DNA from 2 places in the Pseudoalteromonas sp. 120-MNA-CIBAN-0494 genome. Region 2 is predicted to be linked to the other one. Evidence: predicted binding sites of a transcription regulator. Region 2 holds the regulator's gene; the other holds the start of a gene.

Region 1 (6,378 bases), on a different contig from region 2:
CTGGTAATGCAGACTTACAACCTGAAGAGTCTGAATCTTGGAACGTCGGCTTCATTTGGGCCCCTAGCGCAGAGTTTGGTTTAAGTGTTGATGTGTGGAGCATCACCCAAGACAATAAAATTGACCAAGAAGAGTTTGGTCCAATTTATGCTGCCGAGTGTGGTAACCAAAACAGTACTGTATGTGTTCGCTTACCGCCTACTAATGGTGAAAGCTTAGGTTCAATTCAAAAAATCTATAGCACATTTGAAAACGTCTCTTCACAAGAAGTATCTGGCATCGACTTTTCAGCAAATTACAATCATTCATTGGATGATTTAGGTTTATTGAAATTCAATTTAGAGTGGGCTTACCAAAACAAATTTGAAAAAGATGGCCGTGATTACTCTGGTGAGTATGGTTACCCTGAGCATCGTTGGATTTTCTCAACTAACTGGGAAGTGGGCGACTTTAATACTAATGTTAACTTAAGTTATGTTGGTGAGTTTGAAGACACACCTGATATCGACTTTGACGGTAACTTAGATTTTGATAGCAATACATCACGTATGATTGATTCACAAGTGTTGGTTGACTTACAAACGTCGTACCGTATCACTGAGTCAGCTAAATTATCACTAGGTATTAATAACTTGTTTGACGAAGAGCCTCCTTTTGCAATTGGTGATGGCGATTCTGACCTTTACGGTTATGCGTCTGGGGTTCATAACCCACGCGGTCGTTATATTTATACTAAAGTAAGCTTCTCGTTCTAAATTAGAAGCAACAAAAAAACCGCCAATTGGCGGTTTTTTTATTTAAAACGAGAGCTAAATTATAGATCGCCTTCGTTTTCAGATAGGAACTTAGCAACGCCTTCAGGGCTTGCATCCATACCTTTTTTACCTTCAGTCCAACCAGCAGGACATACTTCACCGTGCTCAGTGTGGAACGCTAGCGCGTCAACCATACGTAGCATTTCATCAATGTTACGACCTAGTGGTAAGTCGTTCACTACTTGGTGACGTACATTGCCTTCTTCATCAATTAGGAAAGAACCACGAAACGCAACACCCGCTTCAGGATGCTCAACGTCGTATGCTTTACAAATTTCATGTTTAATATCTGCAACTAGTGCATATTTAACTTTACCGATACCGCCATCTGCAACAGCAGTGTTACGCCATGCGTTGTGTGAGAATTGTGAATCGATAGAAACACCAATTACTTCAACGCCACGTTTTTGGAATTCTTCATAACGCTTATCAAATGCAATAAGTTCAGAAGGACATACAAACGTGAAATCTAGTGGGTAAAAGAAAATAACTGCTTTTTTACCTTTAATTTTTTCATGAAGGTTATAGCTATCTACAATTTCACCGTTACCAAGAACTGCTGCAGCGGTAAAGTCTGGTGCCTGGCGGCCTACTAATACACCCATTTTATTCTCCAAATATTTTGAGTTTGTTGTCAATTGCTTATGCAATGCTGATAGTTATATGGGCTCTAAAACTTAAAAACCAATAGCGCACATATAATTATTATTATTCTAGAGAGAACTGGTGCGAAATGACAATCGTATTTAACGATTCCTCCCATCGATAATACTGAACACTAAAAAGTGGTGGGGTTTATTTTATTAGCTCAGTTTCTTGGTTATAAAGTATTAATAAAATGAAGACACAAAAAAACCTGCAAATGCAGGCTTTTAAAATAGGTTTAATCCATTATGTCGCTGGGCATATCGCCACGAATTTGTTGCCAAATTTCACCGGTTTGATGACCATATTTACGCATCATCATGATCGCACCGTCGTGTTCTCTGTTTTCAGCCAATTTAGTTAAGTCTTTATAAAACTGGCGAGCCAACTCACGCGTCCCCGGATCTGAAAAATAATGACAACCTATTTTTGAATAAAATCCTTTAAAGCCATTGAGTATAAGCACGTAAATACGATTATTACCTGCAACAGCTAACTCGTGATGCACTTTATAATCGTAATCAGCAAATGCTTGCGCACTGTCTTCTAACTCATCGCTTTGTGAGAGAATTTCAATCACACGTTCTGGATTTAACTTTATAGCTGCACGCGTATAAATTGCGCTTATATTAGTGCGTGCAGAGAGTAACTGGTCGGTTAACTCTGGCATTTTATCTTCATCAAGACGTGCTAACGTTTCAAGAATATTTAGTCCTGACGTTTCCCAAAAGTTATTCACTTTTGTTGGCTTACCATGTTTAATAGTTAACCAGCCATCTCGAGCCAATCGCTGTAATACTTCACGTAACGTCGTTCGGGTAACACCTATTAACTCTGAGAGTTCACGCTCAGCAGGTAGAATAGATCCAGGAGGAAAATCGCCATTCCAGATAGACTCTACTATGTATTCTTCAGCAAATCCTGCTGGGCTTTTCGCTTTAAAAATTCTCATCCAATTCCCACTCGAATTAATTCACACTACTACATACGATTAACCGACTGATTGTACCAGACGACGCTCAAGTAACAAGTAAAGTACGCCATATTACTGCCAGTATGCGATTAAAATATTTGTGTCTATAAAATGCTTTATATTTTTTACTAACACTTGTCGCAAGCACTTATATATTCACCCTAGATACATTTTAAGTAGTTATTTACTTTAAGTTCGCGCCTTGCCTTATTAACTTATTACGTAAAGTCACCTCACACACATACTTTACTCGTTTAAAGGGCTACCTCTTTATTCACATTATTGGATTTTTATTGGCTTTTAGAATTATAACCTTAACTTTAATCATCATAAATGCATGTGGGTAGGCTTTAAGTCGTTTTGCTTGCCCCTAACTTTATCCTACGTCATAATCTAGCGTCTTATTTAAATACGGATTTATTATGAACTGGCTTGCACAATTACCCACCCAACGTACTCCTTGGCTTTTGTTTAGTGGTATTGTTTTTCTGCTTGAAATAACGGCACTGTTTTTTCAATATAAAATGGGATTGGCGCCATGTATCATGTGCATATATCAGCGTACTGCGGTATTAGGTTTACTTATTGCAGGTATCATTGGTACAAGTAATCCAGAGCATAGAGGGGTTCGCTTGCTCGCCTATAGTGTATGGGCTGTTTCTAGTGTTTGGGGATTTATAATTGCCCGCGAGCATATCGAAATGCAAACAACCACTGATCCTTTTGCATTTAGCTGTGAGTTTGAACCTAACTTTCCTGCCTTTATGCCATTACATGAGTGGATCCCAAGCTTTTTTGCAGCCACTGGTGATTGCGGAAACATTGACTGGCAATTTGCGGGGCTAAGTATGCCGGCATGGATGGAAGTAATATTTGCGCTGTTTGCAGCCACTTTATTTTTACTGGTAACGAGTCGCTTAATGACTAAAAGGTCGCTGTAATGCTTGTGTTTTTTTCAAGCCAAATTAATGCTCTAAAACATTTAAAAATACGTGACAGACAAGCTGTTATAGCGATTTCTTTAAGTATGCTTTCACCTGTTAATAAAGTACTACTTCGTATTATAAAATTATTATTACTCAGTCCGCTGTTTTTAATATTTGCCGTATTTGAAGGCTGGTTACTCATCCCTTTTTTACTACTCGGTGGGTTGTGTTACCCACTACTAACGACTCCAATTGAGATTAACTTTGCTAAAAAGCATTTATGTGAAGCATTAACCCAATATACTAAGGGCGCTTAACGCGCCCTTTTTAACTTAAAACGAAATCTTACCTTCAAGCTTTGCAGCTAATTTTTTACCTATACCTTTTACCATTTTCAAATCCTCTAACGATGTAAAGTTACCCTTTGCTTCGCGATAATCTATAATAGCTTGTGCTTTTTTCTTACCAATACCAGGGAGCTTAGATAGCTGGCTAACATCAGCAGTATTAATATTTAAAGCCGCCTGTTTTACTTGCTGAGTTATTGCTGAGGTATCAACATTTGCGTAGGTAAGAGTTACTGGCAACATACAAAAAGCTGCAGCTAAAATACTATATTTTAGTTTTTTCATCTTTCTTCCTTTTTTGTTCATACATGAACATTTACTTTGTTGTTTATATGTTTAAGTCATAACGCAAAAGGCTTTTTACACCTGCACTTTATTAAATACTTAAACCTAACATTCACTCCCTGTGAGATCCTTAACTGCAACGGTACACAAAAGTGATTAAGTTAAATAAAGTAAAGTTAATCTTTGTTGTCAACTATTATCACTTAATATTAATTAGGGGACTTGCAAATTTAGGCACAAACTTGTACTGTACATAAAAACAGTAATCTAATGGTTTATATACTATATGCCACGCAAGTAAGCAGGAGAAATCATGGCTGTTGTTGTTAAATATGTTGTAGAACGAAACGGAGTCGAGCGCATGACGTTTACTACCAAAAAAGAAGCTGATGCCTATGATAAAATGCTCGATATTGCAGAGTCGCTTGAAATTTTGCTAGAAAAAGTTGATGTACCATTAAGTGAGCAACAAGTAGAGTCACTCGCTTTAGAAATGGCAAAAAGTAAAGATGACTTCATGACAATATTAAAAGGTGGTAAAGAGCCTATAGCCCCTAAAGCTGCTGTAAAAGGCAAAAAAGCAGATAATGTTGCACCCATAGAAGAAAGTAGCGACAAAAAAGCGAGTTAATAAATTTTGCATAAAAAAAGGGAGTAACCTAAGTTACTCCCTTTTTTTGTTTATAACTTTTTATAGTTCTTGTTCTACTTCATCAAATAAGGTTGTAATTTCTTTAGCTGGCTCATTGGTCATTAAGCTAACTAATACAATCGCAATACTTGATAAAATAAAGCCTGGGACTATTTCATAAATAACGCTACTTAAACTCGCACCATTAATGGTAATTGGTGCGTATATCCATATAAGTACTGTTGAAGCCCCCACTAACATGCCTGCTAAGGCGCCAGCAAAGTTCATTCTTCTCCAGTAAAGGCTAAACAATACGAGTGGTCCAAATGCAGCGCCAAAGCCTGCCCACGCATTACTCACTAAGTCTAAAATAGAACTATCTCTATCGTAAGCTAAGTAAATAGCAAACATAGCAACTAATGCCACACTAATACGCCCAACAAAAACCAGCTCTTTTTGAGAGGCTTCGCGATGCAGGTATATTTTATAAAAGTCTTCAGTTAACGAGCTTGAACACACTAGCAATTGTGAAGAGATAGTACTCATTACAGCCGCTAAAATAGCTGCTAATAAAAAGCCAGCAATCAATGGATGAAAAACCAATTCAGATAGCACTAAAAATATTGTTTCTTTATCATTTATCGGCATTTCATTTTCTAGTATGAAGGCTGCCCCAAATAAACCAGTTAGTACTGCGCCTATTGCAGATAATGTCATCCAAGACATACCAATGCGTCGCATTGCTGGAATATCTTTAACTGAACGTACCGACATAAAGCGTACTATAATATGAGGCTGACCAAAGTAACCAAAGCCCCAAGCTAACGCAGAAATAATTGCGATGGTAGAGCCACCAGCAAACCAATCTAGCATATTTAGAGAGTGAACTTCACTGGCCTTTGGCGAGATAAGTAACAGGTCATAGCTTGCATTAGCGAGCGTTTCCATTACTGGGTGATCAAGCATAGTAAACGTTACTATTGGTACTACTAATAGCGCAATAAGCATAATGCAACCTTGTACAAAGTCGGTCAAACTTACCGCTAAAAAACCACCAAAAAGCGTATAAAGTACTACAACGCCAGTAGTAACATAAAGGCCAACTTCATAGCTCATTCCAAATGAATTTTCAAATAACTTACCACCAGCAACCACGCCAGATGAGGTATAAAGTGTGAAGAAAACAATAATAACAATAATAACAATAGCTGAAATAACACGTAATATATTCTTATTGTCCGCAAAGCGATTTGCAAAATAATCCGGGATCGTAATTGAATCATTCGCTTTTTCAGTGTAAACACGAAGCCTAGGTGCAACTAAGAAGTAATTTGCCCAAGCACCAAGTACTAAACCAATCGCAATCCAAACCTTACTCAAACCAAAAAGATACATAGCGCCGGGAAGGCCCATAAGTAACCAACCGCTCATATCAGATGCACCTGCAGATAGCGCAGCAACACTTGGTGATAAATTACGGCCCCCTAACATGTAACCTGAAACATCGCTGGTTGATTGCTTAAATGCATACAATCCTATACCTAGCATTACAACAAAGTATAATGCTAGTGAAATAATCATTCCTGTTTCCAAACTCGCCTCCACTAATAAATTGCAACAGGCTTTTGATCCAAATAATGACTCTTAAAATATTATAGTTAAGACAGTATTGGGATAAAAACCATTCTCTGTCACTATAGCATGGGTAATAGTTAAAATTCCAACATGTCAACTTTAGTGAATTAAAAACAAACAA
Region 2 (6,378 bases):
GCCACTGTCACCTTCTTTACCGGCACTCATTACGGTTAGAGCTGCACCTACTGCAATAAAAAATAATGCTACTGCGCCAACAATCGGCCATGGGCTTTGATCTGGTACATAATAATGCTCATATTCTTGCTTCATTTTATTTGCTCCTGGTTGTCACTAGTTAGGCTAGTTGTTATTGGCTGCTAGCCGCTCACTAATATCAAATACCGTATAAGATAAAGTTAACTCTTCAATGTCACTTGGTAGTGCGGTATCAACATAAAAAAGCAACGTAAACTCTAGTTCTTCACCTGCTTTTAATGGCTGTTGATCAAAACAAAAACACGCTATTTTATGTAAGTATTTTGCTGCTCTACCGGGTGATACCGAAGGCACTGCCTGCATTACTTTATCTTGGTCACTATTATTTTTGGCGCTAAACATTACCTCACGCATAGCACCGGGCTTTACCGCAACACTGTACTCTTTAGACTTCACAGCAAAGGGTGCACCGCTTTGTGCATGCGTGGTAAAGCTCACACTTATTTCGCGATTTTGTATTACTTGCGTGCTTTGCTTTGCTTGCTCTAATGATGGCTTACCGTTAATGCCGGTAATATCACAAAACACGTCATACAAAGGCACTAACGCAAATGCAAATGCGAACATGGCTAAGCAAATAACAACTAAGCGCTTAAGTAGCGGTGCGTGTATCATTATTTAATTTCCGGTGGTGTTGAAAATGTATGGTACGGAGCAGGTGAATCTACCTCCCACTCCAGTCCTTCTGCGCCTTCCCACACTTTTGCAGGAACCTTGTCGCCGCCGCGTGCGCATTTAATCACTACAGCTACAAACAACAACTGCGATAATCCAAAGGCAAAGCCGCCAATACTAATAATGGCGTTAAAGTCAGCAAACTGTAGCGCATAGTCGGGTATACGGCGTGGCATGCCTGCAAGCCCTACAAAGTGCATAGGAAAAAACAATACATTTACGCTTACCAGCGATAACCAAAAATGCCATTTAGCCAGCGCTATGTTATACATATTGCCAGTCCATTTAGGCAGCCAATAATACGCGCCTGCCATAATAGAAAACACCGCTCCCGTTACCAGTACATAATGAAAATGTGCCACTACAAAGTAGGTATCATGGTACTGAAAATCAGCCGGTGTAATGGCCAGCATCAATCCCGAAAAACCACCTAAGGTAAACAACACAATAAAAGCAATACTAAACAGCATGGGGACTTCAAACGTAATTGAACCGCGCCACATAGTGGCTACCCAATTAAATATTTTTACTCCAGTGGGCACCGATATCAGCATAGTCGCGTACATAAAAAATAGCTCGCCAGCCACCGGCATACCGGTAGTAAACATATGATGCGCCCACACTGTAAAACTCAACAACGCAATTGACGCCGTGGCATATACCATGGAGGAATAACCAAAAAGTTTTTTACGCGAAAAGGTAGGAACTATAGTAGAAATAATGCCAAAAGCCGGCAAAATCATTATGTATACTTCGGGGTGGCCAAAAAACCAAAATATGTGCTGAAACATCACCGGATCACCGCCACCAGCTGCATCAAAAAAGCTGGTTGCAAAGTATTTATCGGTGAGCACCATGGTCACTGCACCTGCGAGTACCGGCATAACCGCAATTAATAAAAATGCCGTTATCAGCCAAGTCCATACAAACATAGGGACCTTCATCCAAGTCATGCCTGGGGCACGCAAGTTAACTATGGTTACAATTACATTAATTGCCCCCATAATGGAGCTAATACCCATAATATGCACAGCAAATACAAACATGGCGGTATTGTCATTACTGTAGGTTGTGGACAGCGGCGCATAAAAAGTCCAACCAAACGCAGGACCGCCACCGGGCATTAATAGCGATGATAATAAAATTAAAAACGCGAATGGTAAAATCCAAAAACTCCAGTTATTCATTCGGGGTAAGGCCATATCAGGCGCGCCAATCATTAATGGCACCATCCAGTTAGCTAAGCCAGTAAAGGCCGGCATAACGGCACCAAATACCATAATCAACCCATGAACCGTGGTCATTTGATTAAAAAAGTGAGGATCGACTAATTGCAATCCTGGCTGAAATAACTCAGCGCGGATCACCATAGCCATAGCACCACCAATAAAAAACATAGTTAGCGAAAAAATTAAGTACAAGCTACCTATATCTTTATGATTTGTGGTATATAACCAGCGCTTAAAGCCTTTAGCAGGATGATGAGCGTGGTGAGCTTCATTAATGTCAGGTTGTTCTACTATGCTACTCATTAGTTCGCCTCCCCATCGGCATCAAGTGCTGCCTGTATTTCACTTGGTTGAATTACATCACCGGTATCATTACCCCATGCATTACGCTTATAAGTAATTACCGCTGCTAATTGCTTTATAGAGAGCTGTTTAGCAAAGGCTTGCATGGCTGTGCCGGGGCTTCCGTGAATAACAATATCAATGTGGTCTTTTATATCGCCAAGCACTATCGGGCTGCCTTTAAGTGCAGGAAAAACGCCTGGCAAACCTAACCCTGTGGGCTGATGACATGCAGCACAATTGGCCATATACACTTGCTCACCCAAAGTCATTAATTCTTCTTTAGGGAGTGTTTGGTCAAGTAATGCAGCATCTGCTGCTGCTGCTTTTTGCTTTGCTTGTTTAGCATCTGCTAGCCAAACTTTAAAATCGGCCTCTGACTTAGCCTCTACTACCACTGGCATAAAGCCATGATCTTTACCGCATAGCTCAGCACACTGACCGCGATAAATACCGACTTCGTTTATGTTGGTCCACGTTTCGTTAATAAACCCCGGGTTTGCATCTTTTTTAATAGCAAAATCGGGCACCCACCAAGAATGAATAACATCGTCGGAGGTCATTAAAAAGCGTACTTTTTTATTGATCGGTAATACCAGAGGCTTATCTACCTCAAGTAAATAGTTGGGGTTTTTATCGGCTAGGTTAGCAATTTCATTTTGCGGTGTGGCAAGTATTGAGTAAAACTCAACATCTTCCCCCATATATTCGTAATGCCATTTCCATTGTGAACCAGTTACTTTAATAGTGATATCCGCTTTACTGGCATCTTCCATCGCTATTAATGTTTTAGTTGCGGGGACTGCCATTGCTATTAAAATAACAAATGGAATTGCTGTCCAGAGTATTTCTACTTTGGTACTTTCGTGAAATTGAGCAGCAACTGCTCCTTTAGATTTACGATGATGAATAAGTGCCCAAAACATAACGGCAAATACAATCACGCCTATTACACAGCATATTAAAAATATGGTCATGTGTAGTTGATAAACATTATTACTTATATCGGTTACGCCTTTGCGCATATTATATTGGCTATTTGCCAATGCTAACTGCGGAAAAACAAACAATATAAGCCACAAGGTAGAGCTCAATTTACCCATGTGACAGCTCCTTTAATACTGTTGCGAGTGCAAAACAAAAAGACATAAGCTTTAAATGCCAATTTGTTATTTTTTATTTTTGTATTGCTGCCGGATATATAAATATATTTTCTCAAAACTAAAGCTGTGAGTTATTGTTAGTCCAGCCCATTAACAATTAGTTAATAATTGAACAACTAGCAAGTTTTAGTTTGAAAAATAATCAAATAATATTAGGGGATTAGCGTAAATATGGGATTTATTTAATTTTGTTCTAAGCAGGAAGTGAGCAACAGCAAGGGTTACAAATAAAAAGACAGCGATAACGAGTATTAAATACTTAAATGATAAAAAACATAAACTTAATATAATTTTTTCATTGCAGCGGAATTTTCACAAAAAAAAGGCAAAAAAAAGCGCACTAAAAAGTGCGCATTAATTATCTGAGCTATTAAATTATGCCGATATTTTACATAGCTATAACAGCTTAATTGTCACATCCAGTCAGCATTACGAATAACCCCAACAGCTAAGCCTTCAATATTAAAAGATTCGTTTTCAAGATCCACTTCTATCGACGAAAATTCTTTATTTTCAGCATGCAATAATACTTTTTTGCCTGCTTTTTCTAAGCGTTTTACCGTTACATCGTCATCAACGCGGGCAACAATAACTTGGCCATTTTCGGCAACTTGAGTGCGATGAACAGCCAGTAAATCACCATCCATAATACCAATATCTCGCATGCTCATACCATTTACACGCAATAAAAAATCGGCAGCGGGTTTAAACATTAACGGGTCAATTTTACAATGGCTCTCAACATGTTGTTGCGCCAAAATAGGTTCGCCGGCAGCTACACGGCCTATTAACGGTAAACCAAGTTGTTCTGGTTCATCTTCTTCAATAAGTTGAATACCACGGCTAGCGCCTGGTTTCATTTTAATAGCGCCTTTTTTAGCCAGCGCTTTTAAATGCTCTTCTGCTGCATTAGCACTTTTAAAGCCTAATGTTTGTGCAATTTCTGCGCGTGTAGGAGGCATACCAGTGTCTTTAATAAACACTTTAATAAGTTCGAGTATTTGCGCTTGGCGGTTAGTTAATGGTCGCATACAACTGGTTTTCCATACAGTACATTTAACTGTGAGTATATACAGTTATCTGAAAATCGCAAATTTAAATTACTCCTCGCCTTTGCTGCCAAAGGTGGCATTGGTCTAAGCTTAAAATTACCAAGTAAATTACAGATAAAATTACGCAGATCACGATAGTGTTAGTTTTACGTTACATTAATTACATAACTACTAAGTTGTTGCTGTTATTAAAAATTAGTTAACTATCGTTTTTGTAATGGGCCTTAACTTCATCAATGTGAATTAACGGAGAGTGTTATGAATATCACTGTAGCGGTAATAATTAACGGTCCTAAACGTAAAGTATGGGCGGCAATAACTGACATCGAAAACAGTGCCAATATGCTGTCTGGCATTATTGATGTAAAAATAATCGAGAAGCCACCACAAGGGCTAGTGGGCCTAAAATGGTTAGAAACACGAAAAATTTTTGGCAAAGCAGCCTCAGAAACCATGTGGATCACCGAAGCTGTTACTAATGAATACTATTGCACTCGCGCAGAAAATGGCGGGGCAGTTTATACCACTAAGCTGTCACTTACCGCCGCCGAACCTAGCACCTGTTTAACCATGACTTTTTCTGATAGCTCTGAGTCTATTTGGGTAAAAATGATCTCTGCAGTGATAGGGTTTTTTCTTAAAAGTTCGATGCGTAAAATGCTAAAAAAAGATCTCGATGAAATTAAGCACTATGTAGAAAGCAAAAAGTAGCACTGTATTACCATGCAGTAGCTGCACTAATTTGGCTATCATATCGCCATGAAAAATCGTATTATCGGTTATCGTTTTCAACCTTTAAAGGAGTAACAATGAGTATTTGGCATCAACCTATTACTTTAGCGTTTTGTAAGCAGTTAGACCAAGGCATAAATGGCCAAGGTACACTGATGAAAACCATGGGGATTGAAATAACTGAAATTGGTGATGATTACTTAGTTGCCACTATGCCAGCAATTCCTGCGCACCATAACCCTATAGGCATGGTGCATGGCGGAGCAAACGTGGTTTTAGCCGAAAGTGTTGCCAGCTACGCGGCTAATTTTGTGGTCGACTTCACTAAATTTTATTGTGTAGGGCAAGAGATCAGTGCCAGCCATTTAAAAGCCTCGCGTAATGGCACCTTAACCGCCACCGCAAAAGCGTTTCATATTGGCAAACGTAGCTCAGTATGGGAAATAAAAATAACGAATAGTCGCGGCGAGCTTTGCTGCGTATCAAAAATGACCGCAGCTGTTGTAGAGCGCAAAGGCTAACGCTATTTTTCTAGCGGGTAAATAGTAATTTCCATGCCTGCACCAATTGCCGATATACGTAATAATGTATCGGCGTGCAGCGCTTGGTTAAAACACTTTGGCGAAGTGCCCGATTCAAAACCAATATCAAAGGTACGGCGCGAACAACTCAACCATTGCTTAAGTGCAGCCCGCGAGCATGACTCTACTAACTCACATAAGTGGTTAATTGCTTTATCCGGTGAAGATATTTCGCCTGTTACTTCTATACGCGCTAACTGACGGTATTCGTCTTTATCATAATGTAAAATAGTGGCGATTTTTTTTAGGTCAGCTACAAGCACGCTAATATCTTGCTTTGACTCAAGCTCTAGGTCTACATTTAAAAATTGAATTTCCGACATTGTCTGCTGTTTATCCTCTAATTAGTTCGCTGTAAACTTTAACGCAGTTTTACGCTTATACCAAATCAACTCTGCAATATTCACCTTTTTTATCTGAATAGTCGGCTATTTTTACGCATTTATTGACGCTTTACTTACTCTTATTTCACGAATAAAAAATATTTAAGCACCAAAAGCTCACTATTATAAAAGTGCTGAGC

What was found. Region 2 encodes LexA, which represses DNA repair genes until DNA is damaged. Its sites were predicted from a motif close to TACTGTATNNNNATACAGTA; they were not measured.
Region 1: AAEY55_RS04570 (YebG family protein) is a predicted target of LexA. The motif match lies at 4,237-4,256, and genes of this name have one in related genera.

The regions. Positions count from the first base shown of each region.
Region 1 covers NZ_JBEOOE010000004.1:33,944-40,321, forward strand. Annotated here, with positions in the region: gene AAEY55_RS04540 (TonB-dependent receptor) at 1-755, shown strand, start outside; gene AAEY55_RS04545 (peroxiredoxin) at 815-1,420, opposite strand; gene fadR (fatty acid metabolism transcriptional regulator FadR) at 1,699-2,412, opposite strand; gene dsbB (disulfide bond formation protein DsbB) at 2,856-3,374, shown strand; gene AAEY55_RS04560 (DUF6170 family protein) at 3,374-3,676, shown strand; gene AAEY55_RS04565 (ComEA family DNA-binding protein) at 3,692-3,991, opposite strand; gene AAEY55_RS04570 (YebG family protein) at 4,305-4,622, shown strand; gene putP (sodium/proline symporter PutP) at 4,683-6,203, opposite strand.
Region 2 covers NZ_JBEOOE010000005.1:17,823-24,200, forward strand. Annotated here, with positions in the region: gene AAEY55_RS05420 (cytochrome c oxidase subunit 3) at 1-135, opposite strand, end outside; gene AAEY55_RS05425 (cytochrome c oxidase assembly protein) at 166-696, opposite strand; gene ctaD (cytochrome c oxidase subunit I) at 696-2,288, opposite strand; gene coxB (cytochrome c oxidase subunit II) at 2,288-3,430, opposite strand; gene lexA (transcriptional repressor LexA) at 3,904-4,521, opposite strand; gene AAEY55_RS05445 (SRPBCC family protein) at 4,801-5,253, shown strand; gene AAEY55_RS05450 (PaaI family thioesterase) at 5,352-5,795, shown strand; gene AAEY55_RS05455 (hypothetical protein) at 5,798-6,178, opposite strand.